DNA from 4 places in the Streptomyces sp. NPDC107517 genome. Region 3 is predicted to be linked to each of the others. Evidence: riboswitches for the same ligand, from Rfam matches in the RefSeq annotation. Region 3 holds a riboswitch; each other region holds the start of a gene.

Region 1 (7,128 bases), on a different contig from region 3:
CGCCGGCGGCTCGCTGAACGGGACGACGAGTTTCGAGCGCACCAACTACTTCGAGACCATGCCGGCCCACCAGCTGGAGCTCGCGCTCTGGCTGGAGGCCGACCGGATGGGCTCCCTCCTCGCCGCGCTCGACGAGGAGTCGATGGAGAACCAGCGCGACGTCGTCAAGAACGAGCGCCGCCAGCGCTACGACAACGTTCCGTACGGGACCGCGTTCGAGAAGTTGACCGCCCTCGTCTACCCGGAGGGCCACCCGTACCACCACACGCCCATCGGCTCCATGGCCGACCTGGACGCGGCCACCCTGGAGGACGCGCGGAACTTCTTCCGTACGTACTACGCCCCGAACAACGCCGTGCTCTCGGTCGTCGGGGACATCGACCCCGAGCAGACGCTGGCCTGGGTCGAGAAGTACTTCGGCTCCATCCCGCGCCACGAGGGCAAGCAGCCCCCGCGCGACGGCGCCCTGTCCGACCTGATCGGTGCGGGCGTGCGCGAGGTCATCGAGGAGGAGGTCCCGGCGCGCGCGCTGATGGCCGCCTACCGGCTGCCGCAGGACGGTACGCGCGCGTGCGACGCGGCCGACCTGGCCCTGACGGTCCTCGGCGGCGGTGAGTCGTCCCGGATCTACAACCGTCTCGTACGGCGCGACCAGACCGCCGTCGCCGCCGGGTTCGGTCTTCTGCGGCTCGCGGGGGCGCCCTCCGTGGGCTGGCTGGACGTGAAGACGTCCGCCGACGTCGAGGTCCCGGTCATCGAGGAGGCCGTCGACGAGGAGCTCGCGCGGTTCGCCGCCGACGGGCCCACCCCGGAGGAAATGGAGCGCGCCCAGGCCCAGTTGGAGCGCGAGTGGCTCGATCGGCTCGGCACGGTCTCGGGCCGCGCCGACGAACTGTGCAGGTTCGCCGTCCTGTTCGGCGACCCGCAGCTCGCCCTGACCGCCGTCCAGCGCGTCCTCGACGTCACCGCCGAGGAGGTCCAGGAGGTGGCCGAGGCCCACCTGCGTCCCGACAACCGCGCGGTGCTCGTTTACGAGCCCACGGCCTCTGAAGAGGCCGACGAGACCGCCGAAGCGTCCCAGGCGGACGAAGCCGCGGACGAGACCGTCGGCGAGACCGCAGACGCCGTCGAGACCGCAGACAAGGAGGCCGGCAAGTGACCGAGCTCGCGACCATGGACTTCCACCCGCAGCCCCAGGCCGGCACGGCCAGGCCGTGGGCCTTCCCCGCGCCCGAGCGCGGCACCCTCGACAACGGCCTGACGGTGCTGCGCTGCCACCGCCCGGGCCAGCAGGTCGTCGCGGTGGAGATCAACCTCGAAGCGCCCCTGGAGGCCGAGCCCGCCGGGCTCGACGGCGTCGCCACCATCATGGCGAGGGCCTTCTCCGAGGGCACCGACAAGCTGCCCGCCGAGGAGTTCGCCGCCGAGCTGGAGCGCTGCGGCGCGACGCTCGACGCGCACGCCGACCACCCCGGTGTACGGGTCTCCCTGGAGGTGCCCGTCTCCCGCCTGCCGAAGGCGCTCGGCCTGCTCGCCGACGCCCTCAGGGCGCCCGCGTTCGCGGACAGCGAGATCGAACGCCTGGTGCGCAACCGCCTCGACGAGATCCCGCACGAGACGGCGAACCCGGGCCGCCGCGCCGCCAAGGAACTCTCGAAGCAGCTCTTCCCGGCCACCGCGCGCATGTCCCGCCCGCGCCAGGGCACCGAGGAGACCGTCACGGCCATCGACGCGGCGGCCGTACGTGACTTCTACGACCGGTACGTGCGTCCCGCCACGGCCACCGCGGTCGTCGTGGGCGACTTGGCGGGCATCGACCTCGACGCCCTCCTCGCGGACACGCTGGGCGCCTGGACGGGGAACACGGCCGAGCCGCGCCCCGTACCGCCCGTGACGGCCGACGACACCGGCAGGGTCGTCATCGTCGACCGGCCGGGCGCGGTGCAGACACAGCTCCTGATCGGCCGGATCGGCGCGGACAAGCACGATCGGGTGTGGCCGGCGCAGGTGCTCGGCACGTACTGCCTCGGCGGCACCCTCACCTCCCGACTGGACCGCGTCCTGCGCGAGGAGAAGGGATACACCTACGGCGTGCGCTCGTTCGCCCAGGTGTTGCGCTCGGCGCCGGACGGGACGGGCGCCGCGATGCTCGCCATCAGCGGCTCCGTGGACACGCCGAACACGGGTCCAGCGCTCGACGATCTCTGGAAGGTGCTGCGCACGCTCGCGGCGGAGGGCCTCACCGACGCCGAACGGGACGTGGCCGTACAGAACTTGGTGGGCGTCGCCCCGCTCAAGTTCGAGACCGCCGCGGCCGTCGCGGGGACGCTCGCCGACCAGGTCGAGCAGCACCTGCCGGACGACTTCCAGGCGGAGGTGTACCGGCGGCTCGCCGCGACGGGCACGGTGGAGGCCACCGCGGCCGTCGTGAACGCCTTCCCGATGGACCGTCTGGTGACGGTGCTCGTCGGTGACGCCGCGCAGATCGAGGAGCCCGTCAGGGCCCTCGGCATCGGAGAGGTGACCGTCGTCACGGGCTGACCGTGACCGGTGTGCAACGAGGGGCCCCGGTGGGCGAGATGACCATCGGGGCCCCTGTTTGTCCGAATTGAACCAGTGGTTGCCTGTCTGCCCTGTGGCATGCGCTACAAAAGCCCGGTTCGGTTTGTTGATTGAAAGTTGCCCCGCTTAGCGTCGGTCCGGCTGTCCGCCAGATGTACGCCGCGCCCGTGGCACCGGACAGTCATCGCCGAGTCCCCCAAGGCGCGAGCCGGGGGAGCCGGGGACCCACCGTCCCTGGGGTGAATCGGACGCCCTTCCCTGAAGGGGCCCGTAGGAGACCTTCCTGCTCCGAACCCGTCAGCTAACCCGGTAGGCGAGAAGGAAGGAAAGGATCAGCCACCCCATGGCGTTCACCCGTGCCACCGGGAAGCACCGTCGCCCGAGCCGTCTCACGCGCACCACCGCGCAGGTCGCCGGCGTCGCCGCGCTCACGACGACCGGTGTCATCGGAGGCCTCGCCGCCCCCGCCCTCGCCGCCGACGCGTCGCTCGAGCAGACCGGCCTGAGCAGGGCCATCTCCATCGGTGACTCCCTCGCGCAGAAGATCGACGAGCAGGCCGCTGCCCAGCAGCAGGCCGCCGACGAGGCCGCCGCGAAGGAGAAGGCGGAGGCCGCGGCCAAGAAGAAGGCCGAGGAGGACCGGCGCAAGGCGGCCGCCAAGGCCAAGGCCGAGCGCGAGGCCAAGGAGCGTGCCGCCCGTGCGGCCGAGCGCAAGCGCCTGAACGCCTTCGTCATGCCCGTCACCGGCTCGTACGTGTCGACCGCGTACAAGGCCAGCAGTGGTCTGTGGTCCTCCGGCAGCCACACCGGCATCGACTTCCACGCCGCCAGCGGCACCTCGGTCCACGCGGTGGGCGCGGGCACGGTCGTGGAGGCCGGCTGGGGCGGCGCCTACGGCAACAACATCGTCATCAAGATGAACGACGGTACATACACGCAGTACGGCCACCTGTCGTCCATCGGTGTCTCCGTCGGTCAGACGGTCACCCCGGGGCAGCAGATAGGCCTCTCCGGAGCGACCGGCAACGTCACGGGCCCGCACCTCCACTTCGAGGCGCGCACGAGCCCCGAGTACGGCTCGGACATCGACCCCGTCGCGTACCTGCGCTCCCACGGCGTGAACGTCTGACCTTCGCCGCGTACCCCCCGCGAAGACGCACCGAATGCCCCGGCTCACCGAGCCGGGGCATTCGTCGTTCCCCGGAACCGCTTGTTCGCGGCCCGCTTGTTCCTGACGCCGGTGTCCAAAAAATATCCATGGATTACGGCCTGCCGTCGGAAATTCGCGCCCGCTGGAATAGAGTCGCTGGACAGGCGAGCTGAACAGACGTCCATCGCGCTGTACGGGTGACTATCGACCGCGTTTCGCGGGGATTAAGGCGGAGGTCGGGGCATGCGCATTCCGGCGCACTCGGTATGCACGGCGATCCGCGACGACATCGTCTCCGGTGTCTACGAGCGCGGCGGCAGACTCACCGAGGAGGTGCTCGCCCGCCGCTACGGCGTCTCGCGCGTCCCCGTGCGCGAGGCGTTGCGCACCCTGGAGGCCGAGGGCTTCGTCGTCACCCGCAGGCACGCGGGTGCCTGCGTCGCCGAACCCTCCGCGCAGGAGGCGGCGGACCAGCTGGAGATCCGCATGCTCCTCGAACCGCTTGCGGCGGCCCGCGCCGCGCAGCGCCGCACCGAGGCGCACCTGAAGGTCCTGCGGGGCCTGGTCAGGCTCGGCCAGGAGCGCTCCAGGCGAGGTCAGAGCGAGGATCTGCGCTCGCTGGGCGGCTGGTTCCACGAGACGCTGGCGCAGGCGTCCGGCAGCCCGGGGCTGACCACGATGCTCACGCAGCTCCGCCACAAGATCGCGTGGATGTACACCGTGGAGCAGCCCGCGCGGCCCGCCGACTCCTGGGCCGAGCACGGGGCGATCGTTGACGCCGTGGCGCGCGGTGACGTGGAGCGCGCGCGGGCGCTCACGGCGCAGCACACGGAGCGCGCCGCGGCCGCTCACCGCTTGCGCGCCCCCCGTCCGGGTGGCCGTGTGAGGACTTCGCAACATCCCGTCAACACAGTGGGTCTTCAGCATTAACCGAGGCGCCGTATACAAAGAGGGCGGCTCATTTCCAAGGGCTCTATTTCCGCTGCCCAGAATTCTGGGAACAGGGCCGCAGAAAGCAAAAGGGTCTGCTCGGAAAATCCGAACAGACCCTTTATTCGGCGCGATCTTCCGTGAGCAGGAGATGGCGCCCGAGACATCGAGAGACCCGGTACCGGGGCCCGTGCTAGACGGTCTCGGGAAGCTCCTCGAGCCCCTCGGCGACCAGCTTGGCCAGACGGTCGAGCGCGATGTCCGCACCCTCGACGTCGGAGGCCAGGACGATCTCCTCGCCGCCGCCGGCGCCGAGGCCGAGCACCGCGAGCATGGAGGCGGCGTTGACGGGGGTGCCGTCGATCTTGGCGATCGTCACGGGGACACCGGCCGCCGTGGCCGCGCGGACGAAGATGGAGGCGGGGCGGGCGTGGAGGCCCTCGGCCCAGCCGACGTTGACGCGGCGCTCAGCCATGTGATGCTGCCCTTCAGGATTCTCACGGTTGTCTAGACCAGTCTCCCACATCGGTGGACGTGCCCGATGTGGGTCCTACGTATCGCCCGCACACGCCCGTCGGCCCTCATAGCGTGCCTTCGGCCCGCTCGCGCCGCGACCCGTACGACCGTCACCGCCGCGCCGTACGCTGGCCCCATGCAGACCCCGTCGGACCGGCACGCATACCCCGCCCACTGGGAAGCAGACGTGGTGCTGCGCGACGGCGGCACCGCGCGCATCAGGCCCATCACCATCGACGACGCCGAGCGGCTCACGAGCTACTACGAGCAGGTTTCCGACGAGTCGAAGTACTACCGCTTCTTCGCGCCGTACCCGCGCTTGTCCGCCAAGGACGTCCACCGCTTCACCCATCACGACTACGTGGACCGGGTGGGCCTCGCGGCCACGGTGGGCGGCGAGTTCATCGCGACCGTCCGCTACGACCGCATCAACGCCCAGGGAATGCCCGCCTCTGCCCCCGCCGACGAGGCCGAGGTCGCCTTCCTCGTGCAGGACGCCCACCAGGGCCGGGGCGTCGCCTCCGCTCTCCTGGAGCACATCGCCGCCGTCGCCCGCGAGCGCGGGATCCGCCGCTTCGCCGCCGAGGTGCTGCCCGCCAACACCAAGATGATCAAGGTGTTCACGGACGCCGGATACACCCAGAAGCGCCACTTCGAGGACGGCGTCGTCCGCCTGGAGTTCGACCTCGAACCCACCGAGGCCTCGCTCGCCGTGCAGCGCGCCCGCGAGCAGCGCGCCGAGGCCCGCTCGGTGCACCGGCTCCTCGCCCCCGGCTCCGTCGCCGTCGTCGGGGTGGGCCGCACGCCCGGCGGAGTCGGCCGCAGCGTCCTCGACAACCTCCGCGACGCCGGCTTCACCGGTCGCCTCCACGCCGTGAACAGGGAGTTCCCCGACGATCTGCGCGACCTGGACGGCGTCCCCGCCCACCGCTCCGTCCACGACATCGACGCCGCCGAGCCCGTCGACCTCGCCGTCGTCGCGGTCCCCGCGGAGCAGGTCCCCGAAGTCGTCGCCGAATGCGGCGAGCGCGGTGTGCAGGGGATCGTCGTGGTCTCCGCCGGATACGCCGAGTCCGGCAGCGAGGGCCGCGCCCGCCAGCGCGAACTGGTGCGCCAGGCCCGCTCGTACGGCATGCGCCTGATCGGGCCGAACGCCTTCGGCGTCATCAACACCTCGCCCGAGGTGCGGCTCAACGCGTCGCTCGCGCCCGAGATGCCGCGCGCGGGCCGGATGGGGCTGTTCGCCCAGTCCGGAGCCATCGGCATCGCGCTGCTCGCCCGCCTCCAGCGGCGCGGCGGCGGCGTGACCGGAGTGACGGGTGTGTCCACGTTCGTCTCCGCCGGCAACCGCGCGGACGTGTCGGGGAACGACGTACTCCAGTACTGGTACGACGACCCGGACACGGACGTCGCCCTGATGTACCTCGAAACCATCGGCAACCCGCGCAAGTTCACCCGCCTCGCCCGCCGCACGGCCGCCGCGAAGCCCCTCGTCGTGGTGCAGGGCGCCCGGCACAGCGGCATCGCGCCCCTCGGCCACGCCGTCCGCGCCACGCGCCTGCCCTACGCCACCGTCTCCGCTCTGCTGCGCCAGGCGGGTGTCATCCGCGTGGAGACCATCACCGAACTCGTCGACACCGGCCTCCTGCTGGCCCGCCAGCCTCTCCCGCAGGGCCCCCGCGTGGCGATCCTCGGGAACTCGGAGTCGCTCGGCCTCCTCACGTACGACGTCTGCCTCGCCGAGGGCCTGCGGCCGAAGCCGCCGCGGGACCTGACGACCGCGGCGTCCGCCGAGGACTTCCACGCGGCGCTCACCGAGGCGCTCGCGGACGACAAGTGCGACGCGGTCGTCGTCACGGCCATGCCCGCGGTGGGGGAGTCGACCGCCGAGGACGCGGCGCTCGCCGAGGCACTCAGCTCGGCCGCCGCCGGCACCCCCACCAAGCCGGTCCTGGTCGTGCACGTCGAGC
Region 2 (7,128 bases), on a different contig from region 3:
GCAACAGCGGCACGGAGGCCGTCGAGACGGCGCTGAAGTTCGCCCGGTACGCCACGGGCCGGCCCAGGGTCCTGTACTGCGGGCACGCCTTCCACGGGCTGACCACCGGGTCTCTGTCCGTGAACGGCGAGTCCGGATTCCGGGACGGCTTCGCGCCGCTCCTGCCGGACACCGCCGTGCCGCTCGGAGACCTCGACGCCCTGCGCGCGGAGCTCGCGAAGGGCGACGTGGCCGGGCTGATCGTCGAGCCCATCCAGGGCAAGGGCGTCCACGGGACGCCGCCCGGCTATCTGCGCGCCGCCCAGGAGATGCTCCACCAGCACAAGGCGCTGCTCATCGTGGACGAGGTGCAGACGGGCCTCGGCAGGACGGGCGACTTCTACGCCTACCAGCACGAGGACGGCGTCGAGCCCGACCTCGTGTGCGTGGCGAAGGCGCTCTCCGGCGGTTATGTGCCCGTCGGCGCGACGCTCGGCAAGGACTGGATCTTCAAGAAGGTCTACTCGTCCCTGGACCGGGTCCTGGTGCACTCGGCCAGCTTCGGCTCGAACGCGCAGGCCATGGCCGCAGGCCTTGCCGTGCTCTCCGTGATGGAGAACGAGGAGGTCGTCGCGAACGCCCGGGCGACCGGTGAGCTCCTGAAGTCCCGGCTCGCCGCCCTCGTCGACCGCTACGAACTGCTGAGCGAGGTACGCGGCCGCGGCCTGATGATCGGCATCGAGTTCGGGCGGCCGAAGTCGCTGAAGCTGCGCAGCCGCTGGACGATGCTCCAGGCCGCGCGCAAGGGCCTCTTCGCGCAGATGGTCGTCGTGCCGCTGCTCCAGAAGCACCGGATCCTCACGCAGGTCTCCGGCGACCATCTGGAGGTCATCAAGCTGATCCCGCCGCTGATCATCAAAGAGCACGAGGTGGACCGCTTCGTCGAGGCGTTCACCGCCGTCATGGACGACGCGCACTCGGGCGGCGGGCTGATGTGGGACTTCGGGAAGACGCTGGTGAAGCAGGCGGTGGCCAACCGCTGACCGCACCGTCGGGGCACCTCTCGGATTCGCAGGGGTGCCTCCAGGTGCCTCCAGAAGAGGGACGCCCGGAAGACGGGCTGTTGCCTCTGGGGCAATAAATTTGCCCCAGAGGTACGGCTCTGGCTCAATCGACGGTATGAGCCCTGTCCCTCCGGAGCCGGCTCCGGAACCCACGGAGCTGCCCGCCGTCGCCCCGCAGCTGCGCGAACTACGGCGTCGCGCCGCCCTGACCCTGGAGGCCGCGGCCCGTGCCGCCGGGCTCTCGCCCGCGCACCTCTCCCGCCTGGAGACGGGCCGCCGTCAGCCCTCGCTCCCGATGCTGCTCGCCCTCGCCCGCACCTACGGTACGACGGTCTCCGAACTCCTGGGCGAAACGCCCGCCGACAGGGACGCGGTCGTGCGCTCCGCCGACATGGAGGCCACCGAGGCGGGCGGCTGGATCTACCGGCAGGCGGGCGCCCCGGGACGCGGCATGCAGGCGCTGCGCGTCCATGTGCCGTTCGGCGCCCAGGGCGACATCGTGCGTGTCCACCCCGGTGAGGAGTGGCTGTACGTCCTCGAAGGGCGGCTGCGGCTGCGGCTCGGGGACACCGCGTACGCGCTCGCGCCGGGGGACAGCGCCCACTTCGACTCGCTCACCCCGCACCGGATCGCCGCCGCCGACCGCGACGGCGCCGAGCTCCTGTTCGTACACACCCTGCTGCAGAGCCCGTCCGCCGCGCTGTGTCTCGGCCCGGCGGTGGGCAGCGGCGAACCATCTCAGGGAGGCTCTCGATGAGCGCAGTGCCCGACGACGTGACCGAGCCCGAGCGGCAGCCCGCACGGCGTGACATCGAGGACAGGCTCCCGCGCGGCATCTGGGTGCGCCTGCTCGTCTACGTCTTCGCCGGGCACCTCGTCGCGGGCTTCATCTATCTGCTGTTCGCGCTGGGGGCGTCACGCGGGTGACGCCCCTCACCAGGACTGTCGGTCCCGGTCTCAGTCGAGAAGGCGCTCGCGCAGCCGCTCGCGCTGCGCGGGGGACAGCTTGAGGCCCTCCTCCAGGTAGCGGTCGGTGGAACCCCACGTCTGTGCGACTGTCTCGAAGGCGGCGGCCAGGTATGCGGCGCGGGCGTCGAACAGGGGGCTCAGCAGCTCCATGACCTCGGGGGACATCGCGTCCTTCGAGGCGCTGCTGCGGTGCACCTTGTAGCGGCGGTGTGCCGCGTTCGACTCCAGGTAGTCCGCCTCGATGGCGTCGCGCTCCACACCCATGGCCAGGAGCGTGACCGCTATCGAGAGGCCCGCGCGGTCCTTGCCGGCCGCGCAGTGCATGAGCGCGGGCACGCTGTCCTCGGCGAGGGAGTGCAGCACCTGGCTGTGCTCGGCGGTGCGCTCCGCGATGATCGTCCGGTACGACGTGATCATGCGGTCCGCGGCCTGGCCCTCGGAGAGGGCGGCGCGCAGCTCGTCGAGATTGCCGTCGCGCACCATCTGCCAGAACTCGGCGCCGTCCGCGGGGTCGGTCAGCGGCAGGTTCACGTTCCGCACGCCGGGCAGCGTGACGTCAGGGCCTTCGAGGCGCTGGTCGGCGGCGTTGCGGAAGTCGAAGATCGTGTGCAGCCCGAGCGAGGAGAGGAACGCGGCGTCCTCGTCCGTGGCGTGCGCGAGGTGACCGCTGCGGAACAGCACGCCCTGCTTGACCCGACGGCCGTCCACGGTCGGGAGGCCACCCACATCGCGGAAGTTGCGCACTCCGGCCAACTCGGGCTCGGTGGACGGGACCTGCTGCGTCACGGGGGCTCCTCCCGGTCGGCCGCGGCGCTGCTCGCCTGCGGGCGCCTTCGACGATACGACATGGCTGCCAGGGGCAACCATGTGAGAGGCGCCAGGCGATTACATATCCAATGCCCGATATGAGGCGGTAAGGAGTAATTGCCCTCTATGGGGTAACTGGCCCTGAAACACAGGCATATGGTGAGCAATGCGTGAGCAGGGTCATAGCCGTGACCGTACGTGGCGGACGGGCCGCATGGATTTCCGGTAGGTATCGCAGTCGCAAAGATCGTAAATAGACGGAGTGTGACGGCATTTTCCGGAAAAGGCCGTTTAAGGATCAAGAACCGGAATGCCCAAGGGGATTCGCGCCTTGTTTCCGCGCTCCCCGCTCGCTTACGTTCAGCGCAATCCGGACGGACCGCCTAATCCTGCCGCCGCCCGGAATCCGCACATCGATCCGTGCTCGGCAGGAGCGGGGGACCCAGGTAGAGCGCCGTGTCCGGAACACCGGGCACGGCTCGGGGTGAAGCCGTGCCCGAAAGGGGTGCGGCCGGGCAACTCCAGCCCGAACCCGACAGCTCACCTCGCAGGCGACGGAGAGGAATCCCCCATGCCCGCGAAGGGTAAGCACCGCCGTCCCAAGTCCCCGCGTTTCGCGCGCTCGATCGCCGTCGCCGCAGCGGGCGGCGCCGCGCTCGCACTGCCGCTGATGGGTGCCGCCGAAGCCCACGGCGCGACCCCGGCGGGCGCCCACTCGGTCGCGCAGGCCGTCGCCGCTCCCGCCGCGGCCAAGACCTACGCCGTGAAGGGCGGGGACACCCTCTCGAAGATCGCCGACGCGCAGAACGTCAGCGGTGGCTGGAAGAAGCTCTACTCCGACAACCGCTCGGCCGTCGGGGACAACCCGTCCCTGATCCATCCGGGCCTGAAGCTGACGATCGGCCAGAAGGCCGCGGCCCCCGCCGCGAAGTCCCCGGCCACGGCCACCCAGGCCACCACTGCTTCCGGCTACACGCTGCCCGTCCAGGGCGCCAACATCGGTACGGCGTACAAGACCGCGGGTGCCATGTGGTCCAGCGGCTACCACACCGGTGTCGACTTCGTGGTCCCGACGGGCACCCCGCTCAAGGCCATCGCCGCGGGTACCGTCGTGTCGGCCGGCCTTGACGGCGCGTACGGCAATGAGGTCGTCATCCAGCACGCCGACGGCAAGTACTCGCAGTACGCCCACATGTCGTCCCTCTCCGTCTCGTCCGGGCAGACCGTGACCGAGGGCCAGCAGATCGGCCTCTCCGGCGCGACCGGCAATGTCACGGGTCCGCACCTGCACTTCGAGATCCGCACCACCCCGAGCTACGGCTCGGACGTGGACCCGGTCGCGTACCTCCGTGGGCACGGGGTCTCTCTCTGACCTCGATGGCGTGACGTGAGCGTGTGACGTGAAGCTGTCTCGCTGAGGCGTGACGTGAGGGGCGGGCCCGGTTCCGGGCCCGCCCCTTCGTCGTATCCTCCGCCGCACCCTGTCGAATTCCTGGTATTCCTGAAATCGCGAAACTGACCGGGTGGGCTATATCACCACCCGTCAACCCCTTCCTACGGTCGCGTAGGTCACATCGCAGGGTGAAAGATGTGTGGTCGTGGCAAACGAATCGAGATCACTCAGCAGCGGCACGATTCGGTCCTACGCGGCGGTGGGGGACAGCTTCACCGAAGGCGTCGGGGACCCCGGTCCCGACGGGGCCTTCGTGGGCTGGGCCGACCGTCTCGCCGTCCTCCTGGACGACCGGACCCCCGAGCACTCCTTCCGGTACGCGAACCTCGCCGTGCGCGGCAAGCTCCTCGACCAGATCGTGGAGGACCAGCTCCCGCGCGCCGTCGAACTCGCCCCGGACCTGGTGACCTTCGCCGCCGGGGGCAACGACATCATCCGTCCCGGCACCGACCCCGACGACGTCGCGCAGCGCTTCGAGAAGGCGGTGGCCCGGCTGACCTCCGCCGTCGGCACGGTCATGGTGACCACCGGCTTCGACACCCGGGACGTCCCGGTCCTCAAGCATCTGCGCGGCAAGATAGCGACGTACAACGGGCATGTGCGCGCGGTCGCCGACCGCTACGGCTGCCCGGTGCTCGACCTGTGGTCCCTCAAGACCGTGCAGGACCGGCGTGCCTGGGACGACGACCGGCTGCACCTCTCGCCCGAGGGCCACACACGGGTCGCGCTGCGGGCGGGGCAGACGCTCGGCATCGAGGTGCCGGCGGACCCGGACCAGCCGTGGCCGGCGCAGCCGCCGCGCGGCACGCTGGAGGTCCGGCGCGACGACATCCACTGGGCGCGGGAGTTCCTGGTGCCGTGGATCGGCCGACGGCTGCGGGGCGAGTCGTCCGGGGATCATGTGGCGGCGAAGCGGCCGGACTTGCTGCCGCTCTGACGGGAACGGCGCACGTGATGGGGGAGCTTGCCTCTGGGGGCGGCTCCCCCGCGCCGCTTTGCCGGGTGCCACCCCGGGTTCCCCGGGGAGCCCGACGTCGCGCCGCCGTCAGCTCGACGTCGTAGCCGTCGTCGTCGCCGTCAGCTGCTCCCGCTCAAGTCCCAGCTCACGGGCCAGCGCGTCGTCCACCCACTCCTGCATGCGGGTCCGCGAAACCGTCCCCGTGTACGCGGTCATCTGCACCGCGAGCCCGTCGAGGAGCGCCGTCAGGCGCAGCGCGGCGCCCGCCGGGTCCGGGCAGCGGAACTCGCCCGCCGCCACACCTTCCGCGACGACCTCGGTGAGCGCCGCCTTCCACTGCTTGTCCAGGCCGCGGGTGACCTCCCGCAGCGCGGGCTCGCGCAGCGCCGCGGACCAGCCCTCGATCCACAGCCGCCACCCCTTGGCCTGCCCGGTCGGCGCGTACCAGCGCACGGCCGAGCGCAGCCGACGCAGCGCCGTCGTGCGCTTGCCGAGCAGCTTGCGCAGATGCGCCAGGTCACCCTCGGCGGCGTGCGCGAACGCGGCGGCGACGAGCTTTTCCTTCGTCGAGAAGTGGTACAGAACCAGCGCGTTGCTCACCCCGAGCGCCGCGGCGACGTCGGCGATGCGCACGGCTGCCACGCCCCGCGCCTCGATCTGTTCGATGGCGGCCCCCAGCAACTCTTCGCGCCGCTCGGCCACGCTCAACCGCACTCTTGCCACGCGGTAACCCTACACACGGGCACCGGCGTCGGGTGCCGGGCGGCGAACCCGGTGCGAACGCCTCGTGCACGACTCTTGACAGTGCCCAGTGGTGCCCGTCACAGTCTCGCTTACTGACTGGCCGTTCAGTCAATAGGCCGTCTCAAGAACAACTGTCACGCCCGTGCCCAGCCGTGCAGCAGGAGTTTCCCCGTGACCCAAGCGCCGCCGATCCCGCCGACCGAGCCGTCCGCCACGGACGCACCCGACCTGCCCGACCTGTCGGAGGGATGGGGTGAACAGCGCTCCAGGCTCAAGAAGGACCTGCGCAGGCTGGACGTGCTGTTCTTCCTCATCTGCACCCTGGTCGGCCTCGACACGATCGGCTCCGTGGCCGCGCAGGGTCCCCAGGGTCTGACCTGGATGGCGATCCTCGCCCTCGCGTTCTTCCTCCCCTACGGGCTGCTCGTCGCCGAACTCGGCTCGGCCTTCCCCGTGCAGGGTGGCCCCTACGTGTGGACGCGCCTGGCGTTCGGGCGGCTCGTCGCCGGTGTGAATCAACTCCTGTACTGGATCTCCAACCCCGTCTGGGTGGGCGGCAGTCTGTGCATCATCGCGCTCACCACGTGGGAGGAGTTCTTCACCCCGCTGCCGGGCCTGTGGAAGTACGCGGCCGGCCTCGTCTTCATCTGGGGTGGCGCACTGGCCGTCGTACAGTCCGTGCGGATCGGCAAGTGGGTGCCCATCGCGGGCGCCGTCGCCCGGATCGTGCTCCTCGGGTTCTTCCTGATCTCCGTGGTGGTGTTCGCCGTCCAGCACGGTGTGCACGCGCTGCCCGCGGGTGAGTTCGTCCCGACGTACGCCGGTTTCGTGGCGCTGGTCCCGGTCCTGATCTTCAACTACGTCGGCTTCGAGCTGCCCAGCTCCGCGGCCGAGGAGATGACGAACCCGCGGCGCGACATCCCCCTGTCGATCCTGCGCTCCGGCTTCGCGGCCGTCCTCCTCTACGGCGGCCCGATCCTCGGCATCCTCTTCGTGCTGCCCAGCCAGGAGATCGGCAGCCTCGGCGGCTTCATCGACGCCTGCAAGGCCGTGTTCACGGTCTACGGCGGTTCGATCGCCGCCGACGGCACGGTGACGCTCACGGGCCTCGGCTCCGTGTTCGGCGGGGTCGCCGCGGCGGGCCTGATCATCGG
Region 3 (7,128 bases):
ATCGACTTGTGACAAGCGTTCGACTCCCGCTACGTTCACCAGTCATCGCGGCACCACCCGCCGCAGCATTCCCCGAGCCACCGAAAGGCGCCTCCATGCTCACCGGGAACGGTCGTCACCGTCGCCCCCGCCAGGCTCCCGCGCTCATCGTCGCCGCGGGAGTGGCCGGCTCCGCCATCGCGATCCCTCTGCTCGGCGCGACCAGCGCGAGCGCCGCGTCGACGGCCACATGGGACAAGCTCGCCGAGTGTGAGAGCGGCGGCTCCTGGAGCGCCGATCCGGGCAACGGCTATTACGGCGGGCTCCAGTTCTCCCAGGAGGTCTGGGAGGACTACGGCGGCCTCGACTTCGCGCCGCGCGCCGACCAGGCCAGCCGCTCGCAGCAGATAGCCGTCGCCGAGAAGGTCCTCGCCGACCAGGGTCCGAGGGCGTGGCCGGTCTGCTCGGTCACCTCGGGGCTCACGGCGGACGCCGCCGCCGCCGACGTCGACCCCGGGGCGGCCCTTCCGACCCCGTCGGCGTCGGCCGGTGACTCCGGGAGCGACGACGCGGCGGACGACGCCGCGAAGGGGGGCGCGAACGACAGGCCTTCGGACTCCGCTTCCTCGGGTGCGAAGGGCAACTCCCGAGAGAAGAATCACGACAAGTCGGGTGATACCGCGGGTAACTCCTCGGATGACGCCAAGGCTGACAAGTCCGGCCGGGACGGTTCGACTTCGGCCCCCGCGACGCCCTCGCCGGAGGCCTCCGACGGCTCGGACGCGGCCACTCCGCCCGCCTCCGGACGACACCGCGGCGCCGCCGCCGCGGACGACACCGCAGACTCCCTGCGCGCCGACGACGGCTCGGGCCGCCACGCCTCACGCGGCGACGAAAACGTACGCAAGGGTGCGAATCGGAGCGAAGACGCCTATACCGTGCGCGCCGGTGACAACCTCTGGGACATCGCCGACACCCATGACGTGGACGGCGGATGGGCCGCTCTGTACGCCCAGAACAAGAAGACGGTGGGTGCCGACCCGGACCTCATCCTTCCTGGTCAGAGTCTGGATCTTGGGCTCGAATCGGGCGAAAAGTAGCGGCAGTTCGGGCTGAATGTCCGCTTTGGCGAGAGTGAGAGATGGGTCTCAAAGGCCCTGATCGTCTTTGAAATTACGGCGATCCACTGCTTACGGTCATCACCGCTCGCCACAGCGGGCCCCGTCGGATGTCACGCCGAATCCTGCCAATGTCCGTACGGGAACAGTCGTCGCGTAAGCGCCGTAGGCAGGAGCGGGGGACCCAAGGTAAGCGCCGGCCCCGGCCGTTGAGAGACGGCCGAACGACCGGCTTGGGGTTAAGTCGCACGCAGGACGTGCGACCGGGCACTCATCCGGCCCGAACCCGACAGCTCACCTCGTAGGCGTCGGTGAGGGGATCTCTCGATGCTGTTTTCCAGCAAGGGCAAGCACCGCCGCCCGTCCAAGGCCGTTCGCGTCGCCACGCTCGCCGGTGTCGCCGGTGCCGCTGTCGCCGTCCCGCTGATGGGCGCCACCGGTGCCTCCGCCGCCACCGCCTCCGAGTGGGACGCGGTCGCGCAGTGCGAGTCCGGCGGCAACTGGTCGATCAACACGGGCAACGGCTACTACGGCGGCCTCCAGTTCTCCTCGTCCACGTGGGCCGCGTACGGCGGCACCGCGTACGCCTCCACCGCCGACAAGGCCTCCAAGGCGCAGCAGATAGCCGTCGCCGAGAAGGTTCTGGCCAGCCAGGGCAAGGGTGCCTGGCCGAGCTGCGGCGTGGGCCTGTCCGCCGCCTCGACCGGCTCCGCCCCGGCCGCCGCCCCGCAGCCGGAGCGCAAGGCCGAGCAGCCGACCACCCGCAGCCAGGAGCGCAAGGCGCCTGCCGCGAAGCAGGAGTCGAAGAAGACTGTCGAGACCCCGGCCGGCAAGAAGGTCAAGAAGGGTGACGGCGAGTACAAGGTGAAGTCCGGCGACACCCTCAGCACCATCGCCGAGAAGCACCACGTCAAGGGCGGCTGGGCGAAGCTCTTCAAGCTGAACAAGGACATCGTCGAGGACGCCGACCTGATCTACCCGGGTCAGCAGCTCCACCTCAAGTAAGCAACCGGCAGCTCCACCTCAGTAAGTAAGAGGGGAGCGGCGGCCCCGGGCCGCTCGGGTATCGGCTCTCGGCGGACGGCCGGTACCACGCCAGGTTTCCCCAAGGACTCCCCGCCCCGGGTGCGCATTCCCCCGTCGCGCCCGGGGCGGGGCTTTGGTGCGTGAGGGGTCCTGGTCCTTCGTCCGTTGTCGGCCGTGGCTTTTTGTTCCGTTCGGAAACAATTCGCTCTCGGTTTTTGTCCACGGGCCGGTCGGTCGGCTGGGCGGTGCCTGGAGCCGGTTAGGCTCAGGTGTTGCCGGACCATGCGGCCCGGCGTAGTTGCGTCACATCCCATAAGGAGATGCTCGTGCCGTCCATCGACGTCGTCGTAGCCCGGGAAATCCTGGACTCCCGAGGCAACCCCACGGTCGAGGTCGAGGTCGGCCTCGACGACGGCAGCACCGGTCGTGCCGCTGTCCCGTCCGGTGCGTCCACCGGCGCGTTCGAGGCCATCGAACTCCGCGACGGTGACCCGAACCGCTACCAGGGCAAGGGTGTCGAGAAGGCCGTCCTCGCGGTCATCGAGCAGATCGGCCCGGAGCTCGTCGGCTACGACGCCACCGAGCAGCGCCTGATCGACCAGGCGATGTTCGACCTGGACGCCACCGACAACAAGGGCTCGCTCGGCGCCAACGCCATTCTCGGCGTCTCCCTCGCCGTCGCGCACGCCGCCTCCGAGGCCAGCGACCTGCCGCTGTTCCGCTACCTCGGCGGCCCGAACGCGCACCTGCTGCCCGTCCCGATGATGAACATCCTCAACGGTGGGTCGCACGCCGACTCCAACGTCGACATCCAGGAGTTCATGATCGCGCCGATCGGCGCGGAGTCCTTCTCCGAGGCCCTTCGCTGGGGCGCCGAGGTCTACCACACCCTCAAGAAGGTGCTGAAGACCAAGGGCCTGTCCACCGGTCTGGGCGACGAGGGCGGCTTCGCCCCGAACCTCGGCTCGAACCGCGAGGCCCTCGACCTCATCGTCGAGGCCATCAAGCAGGCCGGTTACGTCCCCGGCGAGCAGATCGCACTCGCCCTCGACGTCGCCGCGTCCGAGTTCTACAAGGACGGCAAGTACGAGTTCGAGGGCAAGTCCCGCTCGGCCGCCGAGATGACCGAGTACTACGAGGAGCTCGTCTCCGCGTACCCGCTGGTCTCCATCGAGGACCCGCTGTACGAGGACGACTGGGCCGGCTGGAACGTCATCACCGAGAAGCTGGGCGACAAGGTCCAGATCGTCGGCGACGACCTCTTCGTCACCAACCCCGAGCGCCTCGCCCGCGGCATCGAGGAGGGCTCCGCCAACGCCCTGCTCGTCAAGGTCAACCAGATCGGTTCGCTGACCGAGACCCTGGACGCCGTCGAGATGGCCCAGCGCAACGGCTTCAAGTGCATGATGTCCCACCGCTCCGGCGAGACCGAGGACGTCACGATCGCCGACCTCGCCGTCGCGGTGAACTGCGGCCAGATCAAGACCGGCGCCCCGGCCCGCTCGGACCGCGTCGCCAAGTACAACCAGCTCCTGCGCATCGAGGAGATCCTCGACGACGCCGCGGTCTACGCCGGCCGCAGCGCGTTTCCCCGCTTCAAGGGCTGAGCCACACAGGCTTCGGTAGAAGCGTCGTACGTACGTCCCCGCACCCGGTCCCGTACCGTGTGCGGGGACGTACGCACGTAAAGGGGAGGCGCGAAGATGGCCGGGAGAGTCCGGGACAGGGACCGTGACCGGTTCTCCACCGCGACCCGGCTGCGTCTGCTCGGCGAGCAGACCGCCGAGCGCGTCTACCGCTCCCAGACCAGGCGTCAGGCCCGCCGCTCCCGCCTCACCGGCCGCGCGGCACTCCTGGCCCTCGTCCTGTGCACTCTGGTCGTCGCGCTCGCCTACCCCATAAGGCAGTACGTCTCCCAGCGCGGGGAGATCGCCGACCTCCAGCGCCAGCAGCAGGAGGCCCAGAGCAGGGTCGACAGGCTGCGCGACGAGAAGGCACGCTGGCAGGACGACTCGTACGCGGAGCAGCGGATCCGCGAGCGGCTCCACCTGGTGATGCCGGGCGAGACCGGCTACATCGCGCGCGACCCCGACGCGGCGAAGCGCACCCGCTCCGAGCAGGGTGCGGCGGGCCGGCCCTGGTACTCGAACGTCTGGGACGGCGTCGACAAGGCCGACCGCCCCGACAACTGACCCGCCTCACCAATGCCCGAAGCCGAAGCCGAAGCCGAAGCCGAAGCCGAAGCCGAAGCCCAAGCCCAAGCCCAAGCCGAAGTCCCAAGAACCAAGCCCCGAGACCGAACCCGTAGTACCCCCACCGAAGTTCACTGAAGGAAAGCCCCCAGGCATGGACACGCCCCCGCCCCAGACCGAGCCGACCACGCCCACGGACGCCGACATCCAGGCGTTCAAGGAGCAGCTCGGCCGCCCGCCGCGCGGCCTGCGGGCCATCGCGCACCGCTGCCCGTGCGGCAACCCGGACGTGGTCGAGACGGCCCCGCGCCTCGAGGACGGCACGCCCTTCCCGACGACGTACTACCTCACGTGCCCGCGCGCCGCGTCCGCGATCGGCACCCTGGAGGCGAACGGCGTCATGAAGGAGATGACGGAGCGCCTTCAGACGGACCCCGAACTCGCGGACGCGTACCGCAGGGCGCACGAGGACTACATCGCGCGCCGCGACGCCATCGAGGTCCTCGAGGGCTTCCCGAGCGCGGGCGGCATGCCGGACCGGGTGAAGTGCCTGCACGTCCTGGTCGGCCACTCCCTGGCCGCGGGCCCGGGCGTGAACCCGCTCGGCGACGAGGCCATCGCGATGCTGCCCGAGTGGTGGGCGAAGGGCCCGTGCGTGTCGGCCGCGCCCGAGGAGAGCGAGTGACCCGCGTCGCCGCCATCGACTGCGGCACGAACTCGATCCGCCTGCTCGTCGCCGACGCCGACCCCGTGACGGGCGAACTCGTCGACCTGGACCGCCGCATGACGATCGTGCGGCTGGGGCAGGGCGTGGACCGCACGGGACGGCTCGCGCCCGAGGCGCTGCAGCGCACCTTCGCGGCCTGCCGCGAGTACGCCGAGGTCATCAAGGCGCACGGCGCCGAGAAGGTCCGGTTCGTGGCCACGTCCGCGTCCCGCGACGCCGAGAATCGGGACGACTTCGTGCGCGGGGTCATGGACATCCTGGGCGTCGAGCCCGAGGTCATCACCGGTGACCAGGAGGCCGAGTTCTCCTTCACCGGCGCGACGAAGGAGCTGACGGGGCGGGCCGACCTCGACAAGCCCTACCTGGTCGTGGACATCGGCGGCGGCTCGACGGAGTTCGTCGTCGGCGAGGACACGGTCCTGGCCGCGCGCTCCGTCGACATCGGCTGCGTCCGTATGACGGAGCGCCACCTCGTGGGGGAGGACGGCACGGTCACCGACCCGCCGACGCCCGCGCAGATCGAGGAGATCCGCGAGGACGTCGTCGCGGCTCTCGACCTCGTGACGCAGACCGTTCCGCTGACGGCGGCCCGCACGCTCGTCGGCCTCGCCGGCTCCGTGACGACGGTCGCCGCCCTCGCGCTCGGCCTGAAGGAGTACGACTCGGTGGCCATCCACCACTCCCGTATCTCCTACGAGCGGGTCGCCGAGCTCACGGACTGGCTGGTGACGTCCACGCACGACCAGCGCTCCCTGAACCCGGTCATCCACCCGGGCCGTGTCGACGTCATCGCCTCCGGCGCGCTGGTGCTGCGCCTGATCATGGAGTGGACCGGCGCCAAGGAGGTCGTGGTGAGCGAGCACGACATCCTCGACGGCATCGCCTGGTCGATCGCCTAGCCCCTGCAAGGGGCCCGGCCTCCCGAGGGGCCCGGCCCCTCAAGGCGCCCAGCCCCCAAGGCGCCCAGCCCCTCCAAGACCCCTCGCCCGGCCTCTTCCTGGAGGGGCGACACGCTCCGGCGACACCCCGTCGGGAAAGTTCGTGAAGTTCTTCACAAGGAATTCGCTCCTGTTGGGCGAGGTTCCGGGTCGGATGGCCCGCAGAAGGGGGTTTCGGGACCCTGGCGGCCGACGTGCGGGGCGTTCCAGGCTTGTTACGGACAGATGAACCGGGCGAGTGGTCCACCCCCGCCAAATGCCCGGAGCGGCAGCTCAACAGGGGTGCGGAACGACCGGAGTTATACCGTGGTTCCCTGCTGGGGCCATGACGTCCGTCACGTGGGCGGCGGAGTGTAGCAGAGGCCCTCTCCATGCTTGTGAAGGGGCGCACGAGCGACCCCCTCCGGACAGGTGGATACTCGATGGCATGAGCACCACGGAGCGTCCCAGGATCCTCGTAGTAGGCGGTGGGTACGTAGGCCTGTACGCAGCACGACGCATTCTCAAGAAGATGCGTTATGCGGAAGCGACCGTCACGGTCGTGGACCCGCGCTCGTACATGACTTACCAGCCCTTCCTCCCCGAAACCGCCGCCGGCAGCATCTCGCCGCGCAACGTCGTCGTCCCGCTGCGACGCGCTGTGCCCGGAGCCGAGATTCTCACCGGCCGGGTCACCACCATCGACCAGGACCGCAAGGTCGCCACGGTCGCCCCGCTCGTCGGCGAGGCGTACGAGGTTCCCTTCGACTACCTGGTGATCGCGCTCGGCGCGGTCTCCCGCACCTTCCCGACGCCGGGCCTCGCCGAGGTCGGCATCGGCATGAAGGGTGTCGAGGAGGCCATCGGCCTGCGCAACCACGTGCTCGAGCAGCTCGACAAGGCCGAGTCCACGACCGACGAGGAGATCCGCCGCAAGGCGCTCACCTTCGTGTTCGTCGGCGGTGGCTTCGCGGGCGCCGAGACGATCGGTGAGGTCGAGGACCTGGCGCGCGACGCGGCCAAGTTCTACAAGAACGTGAAGCGCGAGGACATGCGCTTCGTGCTCGTCGACGCGGCCGACAAGGTGCTGCCCGAGGTCGGCCCCGAGCTCGGCACGTACGGCAGGAAGCACCTGGAGTCCCGCGGCATCGAGGTCTACCTGAAGACCA
Region 4 (7,128 bases), on a different contig from region 3:
GGTCGGTCCCGCCAGGTCGCCCGCCGTCTTTTCCGGGGGAACTCTGGAGTGGGGCCCGACGGCGTGCGCAGGCGCGGGACCGACGCGGACGGTGGCGGGAGACGAGCGGTGGGGCAGCGAGGAGGACACGGGCGAGAGACGGAGCAGGGCCTGTCCCGGGCCCGGTTCTTCGTGCGTCTGCTGCCCGTGCTGCTCATCGTCGTCGGGGCGGTCTACGACTACGTGACGCCGTCGACGTTCACCGGCGTGCCCCTCTTCACGGCCGCCCCGCTGGTCGGCGCCCCCTTCTTCTCGCCCCGCGGCACTCTCCTGACCGGCCTCGCGACCGTGGCCGTCGTACTCGGGGTGCATCTCAGATACACCCGCAGTTACGACACCGACGCCGTCACCGAACTCGTCACGGTCGTCACCGTCGCCGTCCTCGCCTGTGTCATGAACCGTGTCGTGCGGCGGGGCAGTGAGCAGCTCACCTCCGTGCGCCAGATCGCCGAGGCGGCCCAGCGCGCCGTCCTGCCCGAGCCCGCGGAGCGCATCGGCGGCCTGGAGATCGCGGCCCGCTACGAGGCGGCCCAGGCGGGGGCCTTCATCGGGGGCGACCTGTACGCGGTGCAGGACACCCCGCACGGGGTGCGGCTCGTCGTGGGCGACGTACGCGGGAAGGGCATGGGCGCGGTGTCCGCCGTGGCCGTCGTCATCGGCGCCTTCCGGGAGGCGGCCGAGCAGGAGGCGACCCTGGAGGCGGTCGCGCAGCGCCTGGAGCGGGCGCTCGCGCGCGAGGGGCTGCGGCGCAACGGCCTCGACGAGTTCGAGGGTTTCACCACGGCCGTGCTCGCCGAGATCCCGCACGGCAACGGCCTCGTACGGGTCATCAACCGCGGCCATCCGGAACCCCTGATCCTGGGCGGCGACGGCGCGCTCAAGGTCCTGTCGCCGCCGGAGCCCGCGCTGCCGCTCGGGATGGGTGGCCTCGGCAGCTGGCCCGACCGGGCGTCCGAGACGGAGTTCCCGTCCGGGGCGACGCTGCTGCTCTACACCGACGGCCTCTCGGAGGCACGCGACGAGGAGGGCACCTTCTACGACCCGGCGGCCCGGCTCGCGGGGCGGATGTTCTCGGGGCCCGATCCGCTGCTGGCCGCGCTCACCGCAGAGGTCCGCCGGCACACCGGGGGCGGTACGACGGACGACATGGCGCTGCTCGCGGTGAGGCGGCCGTGAAGCGGCAGTGAAGCAGCCGTGACCACGGTCTTCACCTTCCGTAGTCGAATCGCGTCGCTGCGCATAACATTTGACAAACCGTCAGATGAGCGACCCGCTCCGGTGGCCGGTCAACTCGCCCGATTCCGCCCGCTCGTGCCCCGATAAGTCCAGGCCAAAGGCGTTAACGATCAGTCGGAACGGCTTGGAATCAGGCCCCGGTGTCTATTAACGTTCGATAACGCAGCGCGGTCGTCCCAGCCGTCACAAGAGACGGCTCCGTGCGCACGCGCCTAATCCCGCAAGGGAGCCGGGGAACCACCAACTTGGGGTGAATCGGACGTCTTTCCTTGCGGAAGGCGTCGGTAGGAGACCTTCCTGCTCCGAACCCGTCAGCTAACCCGGTAGGCGAGAAGGAAGGAAAGGAGCGCGCCCCCGTGGCGTCCAACCGGCCTGCCCCAGAGTTCTCCTACGCGCCGATCGACGAAGAGTTCGGCGAAGCGGACGAGCGGACCTGGGACGAGTGGAATCCCACCGAGGAGTCAGTCCGCCCCGTACGCGGCAGGCACCGCGTAGCCAAGCAGCGCGGCGGTCTCGCGCGCAGCTCCACTGTTCTCGGGGTCGGCGTGATCGCGGCCGTCGGCGCGGGCGGCATCGCCACCGCGCAGGGCGGCAAGCCCCCCGTGCACATCTCGATGCCCGACCTCTCGGCCGTCAAGGACTCGCTGCCCGACGCCAAGTCCCTGCCCGGCGTGGGCGCGCTGATATCCGATGTCTCCGGAGACGACGACGAGTCCGGCGCCGGCGCGACCCCGCTGACCGACGCCGGCGTCACCACCGCGGACGCCGAGCAGGGCACGACCGCCGGCGAGGCCCTGCGCGCCCGCATCATGCAGCAGGCCGAGCAGCAACAGGACCAGGCCGCCGACGCCGAGGCCGCGGCCGCCGAGGAGGCCGCCGCGAAGAAGGCCGCCGAGGACGCCGCCAAGGAGCAGGACGCAGCCAAGGCCAAGGCCGCCGCCGACAAGAAGGCGGCGGAGGAGGCCGCGAAGAAGAAGGCCGAGGCCGAGCGCCTCGCCAAGCTCGCCAAGAGCTTCACGCTGCCGGTCGCCTCCTACACGATCACCGGCACGTTCGGTCAGCCCGGCTCGATGTGGTCCTCCGGCTACCACACGGGTCTCGACTTCGCCGCTCCCACGGGTACGCCGCTGAAGGCGATCCACTCCGGCACCGTCAAGGAAGCCGGCTGGGCGGGCGCGTACGGCTACCGCACCGTCCTCGAACTGCCGGACGGCACCGAGCTCTGGTACTGCCACCAGTCGTCCCTCAACGTCAGCGCCGGCCAGAAGGTGACCAGCGGCGACGTCATCGGCCGCGTCGGCGCCACCGGCAACGTGACCGGGCCGCACCTCCACCTGGAGGTCCACCCCGGCGGCCAGGCGACCGGAGTCGACCCCGCGCCGTGGCTGCGCTCCAACGGCCTGACCATCTGAGGCTCGTAGACCCTCCGAAGGCGCGTAACCCTGCGAACCCCGGCGGCCCTGACGGCAACCCCCCGACGTCAGGGCTGCCGGTCGGCCATGCCTGGAATATCTTGCTCCGCATCGGTGTTCTGACAGGCCATGACTTCTCTTCGCAAGCTTGGCTCGTCGGACCTCGAGGTGTTCCCGCTCTCCCTCGGCGGCAATGTGTTCGGCTGGACCGCCGACGAGACGCAGTCCTTCGCCGTGCTCGACGCGTACGTCGCCGCCGGCGGCAACTTCGTCGACACGGCCGACGCGTACTCGGCGTGGGTTCCGGGCAACAAGGGCGGCGAGTCCGAGACCGTCATCGGCAAGTGGCTGGCCGCGCGCGGCAACCGCTCCGATGTCGTCGTCGCCACCAAGGTCGGCGCGCACCCCGACTTCAAGGGCCTGTCGGCGAACACCATCAAGTCCGCCGCGGACGAGTCGCTGCGCCGCCTCGGCACGGACTACATCGACCTCTACTACACGCACTTCGACGACCCGTCCGTGCCGGTCGAGGAGATCATCACCGCCCTCGACGAGCTGGTGAAGTCCGGGAAGGTGCGCGCCATCGCAGCGTCGAACCTGACCCCGGAACGTCTCCAGGAGTCCCTGGACTTCTCCGACCGCGAGGGCCTCGCCCGCTACGCGGCGCTCCAGCCGCACTACAACCTCGTCTCGCGCGACACCTACGAGGGCCGGCTCCAGGAGGTCGCCTCGCGCAGCGGTCTCGCCGCCGTCCCGTACTACGCCCTGGCGTCCGGGTTTCTGACGGGCAAGTACCGGCCGGGCACCGAGGTCGACAGCGCGCGGGCCGCGGGCGCCGGCAAGCACCTGCAGACCGAGCGTGGCCTGCGCGTCCTGAAGGCCCTCGACGAGGTGGCGCAGGCGCACGACGCCGAGGTCGCGACCGTCGCCCTCGCCTGGCTCGCGTCCCGCCCGACGGTGGCCGCGCCCATCGCGTCCGCCCGCACCGTGGAGCAGCTGCCGGCGCTGGTGGCCGTGGCCGGCCTGGAGCTGACGGACGCGGAGCTCTCGAAGCTCACGGAGGCGTCCGCCTGAGGCGTTCTCAGTAGCGGTACGGGTTGTACGCGTTGTGGGCACCGTGCGCGGGGAACCGGGCGACCGGCCCCGCGTACATCGGCGGCACCCACACGGGCGGCGCGGTGGCGTGGGACGCGTAGACGAGGGCGGGGCGGGCCGCGTGGCGCCGCGCCCACAGCTCGTCGAGGAGCTCCCGCTCCCGTACGACATAGTCCGCCCCGGCCCGGCCGCGCCGCCCGCGGTGGCGCAGGAGCGCGAGTGAGGTCGCGTACTGCTGGTACTGGGCCACGGCCTTGGCCGTCTCCTTGCCGCCGTGGTGCTGCGCGAACTCGCGGGCCAGGCGGCGGGCGCGCATCGAGCCGAGGGCGAACGGCTCGGCCGGGCCGACCCAGCCGGCCGCCGCGTACGCGGGCAGCTCGGAGCGCACCGTGCGCAGTTCGCGCTGGCGGGTCCCGATCGCGAGCCAGGTCAGCAGCCCGAACGCGGGCATCATGAACAGCGCGTAGACCCCGAAGAACCCGAACCGGCCGAACGCCGACGAGCCGTTCCACGTGGCGTGCATGCCCATCGCGAGCAGCAGCCCGGTGAGGGGCAGGAACACGCGCCGCACCGGCCCGCGGTCGGGCGCGGTCCAGGCCGCGACGCCGAAGCCGATGCCGGTGAGCACCGTGAACAGGGGGTGCGCGAACGGCGACATGACGATGCGTACGAAGAAGGTGGCGGCGGTCACCGAGGCGATGCCGGTGCCGCTGTTGAGCTGGTCGGTGCCGAAGGCGTTGCCCAGATAGAGGATGTTCTCGGTGAACGCGAAGCCGGTGGCGGTGACCCCGGCGATCACCACGCCGTCGACGATCCCGGTGAAGTCCCGTCTGCGGAACAGGAAGATGAGCAGGACGGCGCAGGCCTTCGCGGACTCCTCGACGATGGGCGCTATGACCGTCGCGCCGAGGGTGTCGGCGTTCGCGGGGTCGGCCGAGTTCGTGGCGATCCAGTGGGTCGCGAAGCTGTTGGCGACGATCGCGATGAGCGCGGCGGCGCAGGCGCCCCAGGCGAAGGAGAACAGCAGGTTCCGCCAGGGCGCGGGCGCGACCCGGTCCAGCCAGCGGAACGCGGCTATCAGCAGCGGGACGGGCAGGACCGCGAGGCAGAGTCCGACCAGGAACCCCTTGGTGCCGGTCTGTTCCCGCACGAGGGCGAGGATCACCAGGCCGGAGAGTGTCAGGAGCGAGACGAGCGCCCAGGCGTGCACGGTCCTCCGCTCCCACCAGCGCGGATGCCGCAGTGTGCCGGGTCCGGCAGCGTCCGCTCCGGGCTGGGCGTGCGGAAACGCATTCGGATACGAGGGATAGGTCGCCACAGCGTTGACCCTAACGAGGGACGGGCCCGGCCGCGACGGGGTGTGTCAGTCCGCGGCGGTGGCCGGTGCGTGCTGGGCGCGCAGGAAGAGCAGGTCGTGGACCACATGTCCCTTGTCCAGGCCCTGGCCCTCGAAGCGCGTGAGGGGCCGGAAGGAGGGCCGGGGCGCGTACCCGCCGTCGGGCTGCGTGTTCTCGTAGTCCGGGTGTTCGGTCAGGACTTCGAGCATCTGCTCGGCGTACGGCTCCCAGTCGGTCGCGCAGTGCACCAGGGCGCCCGGCCTGAGGGGGACCTTGGCGAGGCTGAGGAACTCCGGCTGGATCAGGCGCCGCTTGTGGTGGCGCTTCTTCGGCCAGGGGTCGGGGAAGTAGACGCGCAGCCCGTCGAGGGAGGCGGCGGGGAGCATCTCGCGGAGCAGGATGATCGCGTCGCCGTTGGCCACCCGGATGTTCGTCAGGCCGTTCCGCTCGGCGAGGCCCAGGAGGTTGCCCTGGCCCGGGGTGTGCACGTCGACCGCGAGGATGCCGGTGTCGGGGTCGTCGGCGGCCATCTGCGCCGTCGCCTCGCCCATGCCGAAGCCGATCTCCAGGACGACGCGCTTCCTGCCGTCGAACAGCTCGTCGAGGTCGAGGACGCGCTGCCCGTCGATGTCGAGTCCCCACAAGGGCCACAGCCGCTGGAGGGCGTCGGCCTGGCCCGTCGTGACGCGGCTGCGGCGGGGCTGGAAGCTGCGGATGCGCCGCTCGAAGTGCGAACCGGCGGGGTCCGGCGCGGGCCCGTCGGGAAAGCGCGGCTCGCCCTTGGCGCGTGCGGGAGCCGGTGCTTCGGGACCGGCGGCCTCGGGACCGGCGGCCTCGGGACTGGCGGCCTCGGGACTGGCGGCCTCGGGGGTGTGGGCTTCGGGGGTGCGGGGTGACTCAGACACAGTGAGGCGATTTTAGACGCCGGATCCGGCGGGGGCCCAAGCTCGGGCCCTGGAGGCCAGGGCCCAGGCTCAAGTCTCGGAGGTGAGGTCCAAGCCCAGGTCCCGGAGCTCGGGGCTCAGGTCCCCGAGCTCACGACCCGAGCGCGGCCAGGGCCCGCCGGGCGACCTCGCGGCCGATCGGGAGCGAGGCCGTCGCCGCGGGGGACGGCGCGTTCAGCACATGCACCGTGCGCGGGGCCTCGCGGATCAGGAAGTCGTCGACCAGGGTCCCGTCCCGCAGGACCGCCTGCGCCCGGACGCCGGCGGGCGTGGGCACCAGGTCGTCCGCGGTCACCGCGGGCAGCAGCCTGCGCACCGCCGCCGTGAACGCGTCCCGGGACACCGACCGGCGCAGCTCCCCGGCCCCGTACCGCCAGTGCCGGCGCGCTATCCGCCAGGAGCCGGGCCAGGCCAGCGTGGCGCCGAGCTCGCGCGGTCTGATCGTCGACCAGTCGTAGCCCTCGAGGGCCAGCGCGGGCACCGCGTTCGGACCGACGTGCACGCTCTTGTCGATGCCGCGCGTGAGATGGACGCCGAGGAAGGGGAACGCCGGGTCCGGCACCGGGTAGACCAGGCCGCGCACGAGCTCGGGGCGGGCCAGCTCGAAGTACTCACCCCGGAAGGGGACGATCCGCATGCCGGGGTCGTCCCCCGCGAGACGGGCGATCCGGTCGCAGTGCAGCCCCGCGCAGTTCACCAGGGCGCGCCCCCGGACGACATCCCCGGCGGCCGTGCGCACCGCGACACCACGCTCCGCGCGGCGGTCGATCTGCACCACCTCGGCGCCGTACCGGATGTCCGCGCCCGAGGCCTCGGCGAGATGCCGGGCCACGGAGGCGTAGTCGGCGACACCCGTCGTGCCCACGTGGATCGCGGCGAGGCCGCGCACGTACGGCTCGTACTCGCCGATCTGGGCGGGGCCGAGCTCCCGCACCGGAATCCCGTTCTCCCGGCCGCGCTGGACCAGGGCGTGCAGGCGGGGCAGCTCGTCGCGCTCGGTGGCCACGATCAGCTTGCCGGTGACCGCGTGCGCGACGCCGTACTCCGCGCAGAACTTGACCATCT

The links. Region 3 has a riboswitch for cyclic di-AMP ahead of ACZ67T_RS13050 (transglycosylase family protein). Riboswitches for the same ligand answer to the same signal wherever they lie in the genome.
Region 1: linked by a shared signal. The riboswitch ahead of ACZ67T_RS00315 (M23 family metallopeptidase) and the one ahead of ACZ67T_RS13050 (transglycosylase family protein) in region 3 are both predicted to bind cyclic di-AMP.
Region 2: linked by a shared signal. The riboswitch ahead of ACZ67T_RS03515 (M23 family metallopeptidase) and the one ahead of ACZ67T_RS13050 (transglycosylase family protein) in region 3 are both predicted to bind cyclic di-AMP.
Region 4: linked by a shared signal. The riboswitch ahead of ACZ67T_RS10735 (M23 family metallopeptidase) and the one ahead of ACZ67T_RS13050 (transglycosylase family protein) in region 3 are both predicted to bind cyclic di-AMP.

Annotation. Positions count from the first base shown of each region.
Region 1 is NZ_JBVJPM010000001.1:74,793-81,920, forward strand. Features, by position in the region: gene ACZ67T_RS00305 (M16 family metallopeptidase) at 1-1,159, shown strand, start outside; gene ACZ67T_RS00310 (M16 family metallopeptidase) at 1,156-2,541, shown strand; cyclic di-AMP (ydaO/yuaA leader) riboswitch at 2,738-2,892, shown strand; gene ACZ67T_RS00315 (M23 family metallopeptidase) at 2,906-3,691, shown strand; gene ACZ67T_RS00320 (GntR family transcriptional regulator) at 3,956-4,642, shown strand; gene ACZ67T_RS00325 (HPr family phosphocarrier protein) at 4,836-5,117, opposite strand; gene ACZ67T_RS00330 (bifunctional acetate--CoA ligase family protein/GNAT family N-acetyltransferase) at 5,295-7,128, shown strand, end outside.
Region 2 is NZ_JBVJPM010000001.1:827,853-834,980, forward strand. Features, by position in the region: gene ACZ67T_RS03495 (aspartate aminotransferase family protein) at 1-1,022, shown strand, start outside; gene ACZ67T_RS03500 (helix-turn-helix domain-containing protein) at 1,159-1,800, shown strand; gene ACZ67T_RS03505 (DUF6126 family protein) at 1,797-1,970, shown strand; gene ACZ67T_RS03510 (tyrosine-protein phosphatase) at 2,001-2,798, opposite strand; cyclic di-AMP (ydaO/yuaA leader) riboswitch at 3,206-3,386, shown strand; gene ACZ67T_RS03515 (M23 family metallopeptidase) at 3,391-4,191, shown strand; gene ACZ67T_RS03520 (SGNH/GDSL hydrolase family protein) at 4,418-5,209, shown strand; gene ACZ67T_RS03525 (TetR/AcrR family transcriptional regulator) at 5,318-5,953, opposite strand; gene ACZ67T_RS03530 (APC family permease) at 6,146-7,128, shown strand, end outside.
Region 3 is NZ_JBVJPM010000004.1:492,384-499,511, forward strand. Features, by position in the region: gene ACZ67T_RS13045 (transglycosylase family protein) at 96-1,079, shown strand; cyclic di-AMP (ydaO/yuaA leader) riboswitch at 1,249-1,420, shown strand; gene ACZ67T_RS13050 (transglycosylase family protein) at 1,425-2,102, shown strand; gene eno (phosphopyruvate hydratase) at 2,444-3,730, shown strand; gene ACZ67T_RS13060 (FtsB family cell division protein) at 3,827-4,315, shown strand; gene ACZ67T_RS13065 (DUF501 domain-containing protein) at 4,470-5,000, shown strand; gene ACZ67T_RS13070 (Ppx/GppA phosphatase family protein) at 4,997-5,941, shown strand; gene ACZ67T_RS13075 (NAD(P)/FAD-dependent oxidoreductase) at 6,408-7,128, shown strand, end outside.
Region 4 is NZ_JBVJPM010000003.1:640,071-647,198, forward strand. Features, by position in the region: gene ACZ67T_RS10730 (PP2C family protein-serine/threonine phosphatase) at 109-1,215, shown strand; cyclic di-AMP (ydaO/yuaA leader) riboswitch at 1,475-1,620, shown strand; gene ACZ67T_RS10735 (M23 family metallopeptidase) at 1,632-2,687, shown strand; gene ACZ67T_RS10740 (aldo/keto reductase) at 2,817-3,761, shown strand; gene ACZ67T_RS10745 (PrsW family intramembrane metalloprotease) at 3,769-5,100, opposite strand; gene trmB (tRNA (guanosine(46)-N7)-methyltransferase TrmB) at 5,146-6,024, opposite strand; gene lhgO (L-2-hydroxyglutarate oxidase) at 6,155-7,128, opposite strand, start outside.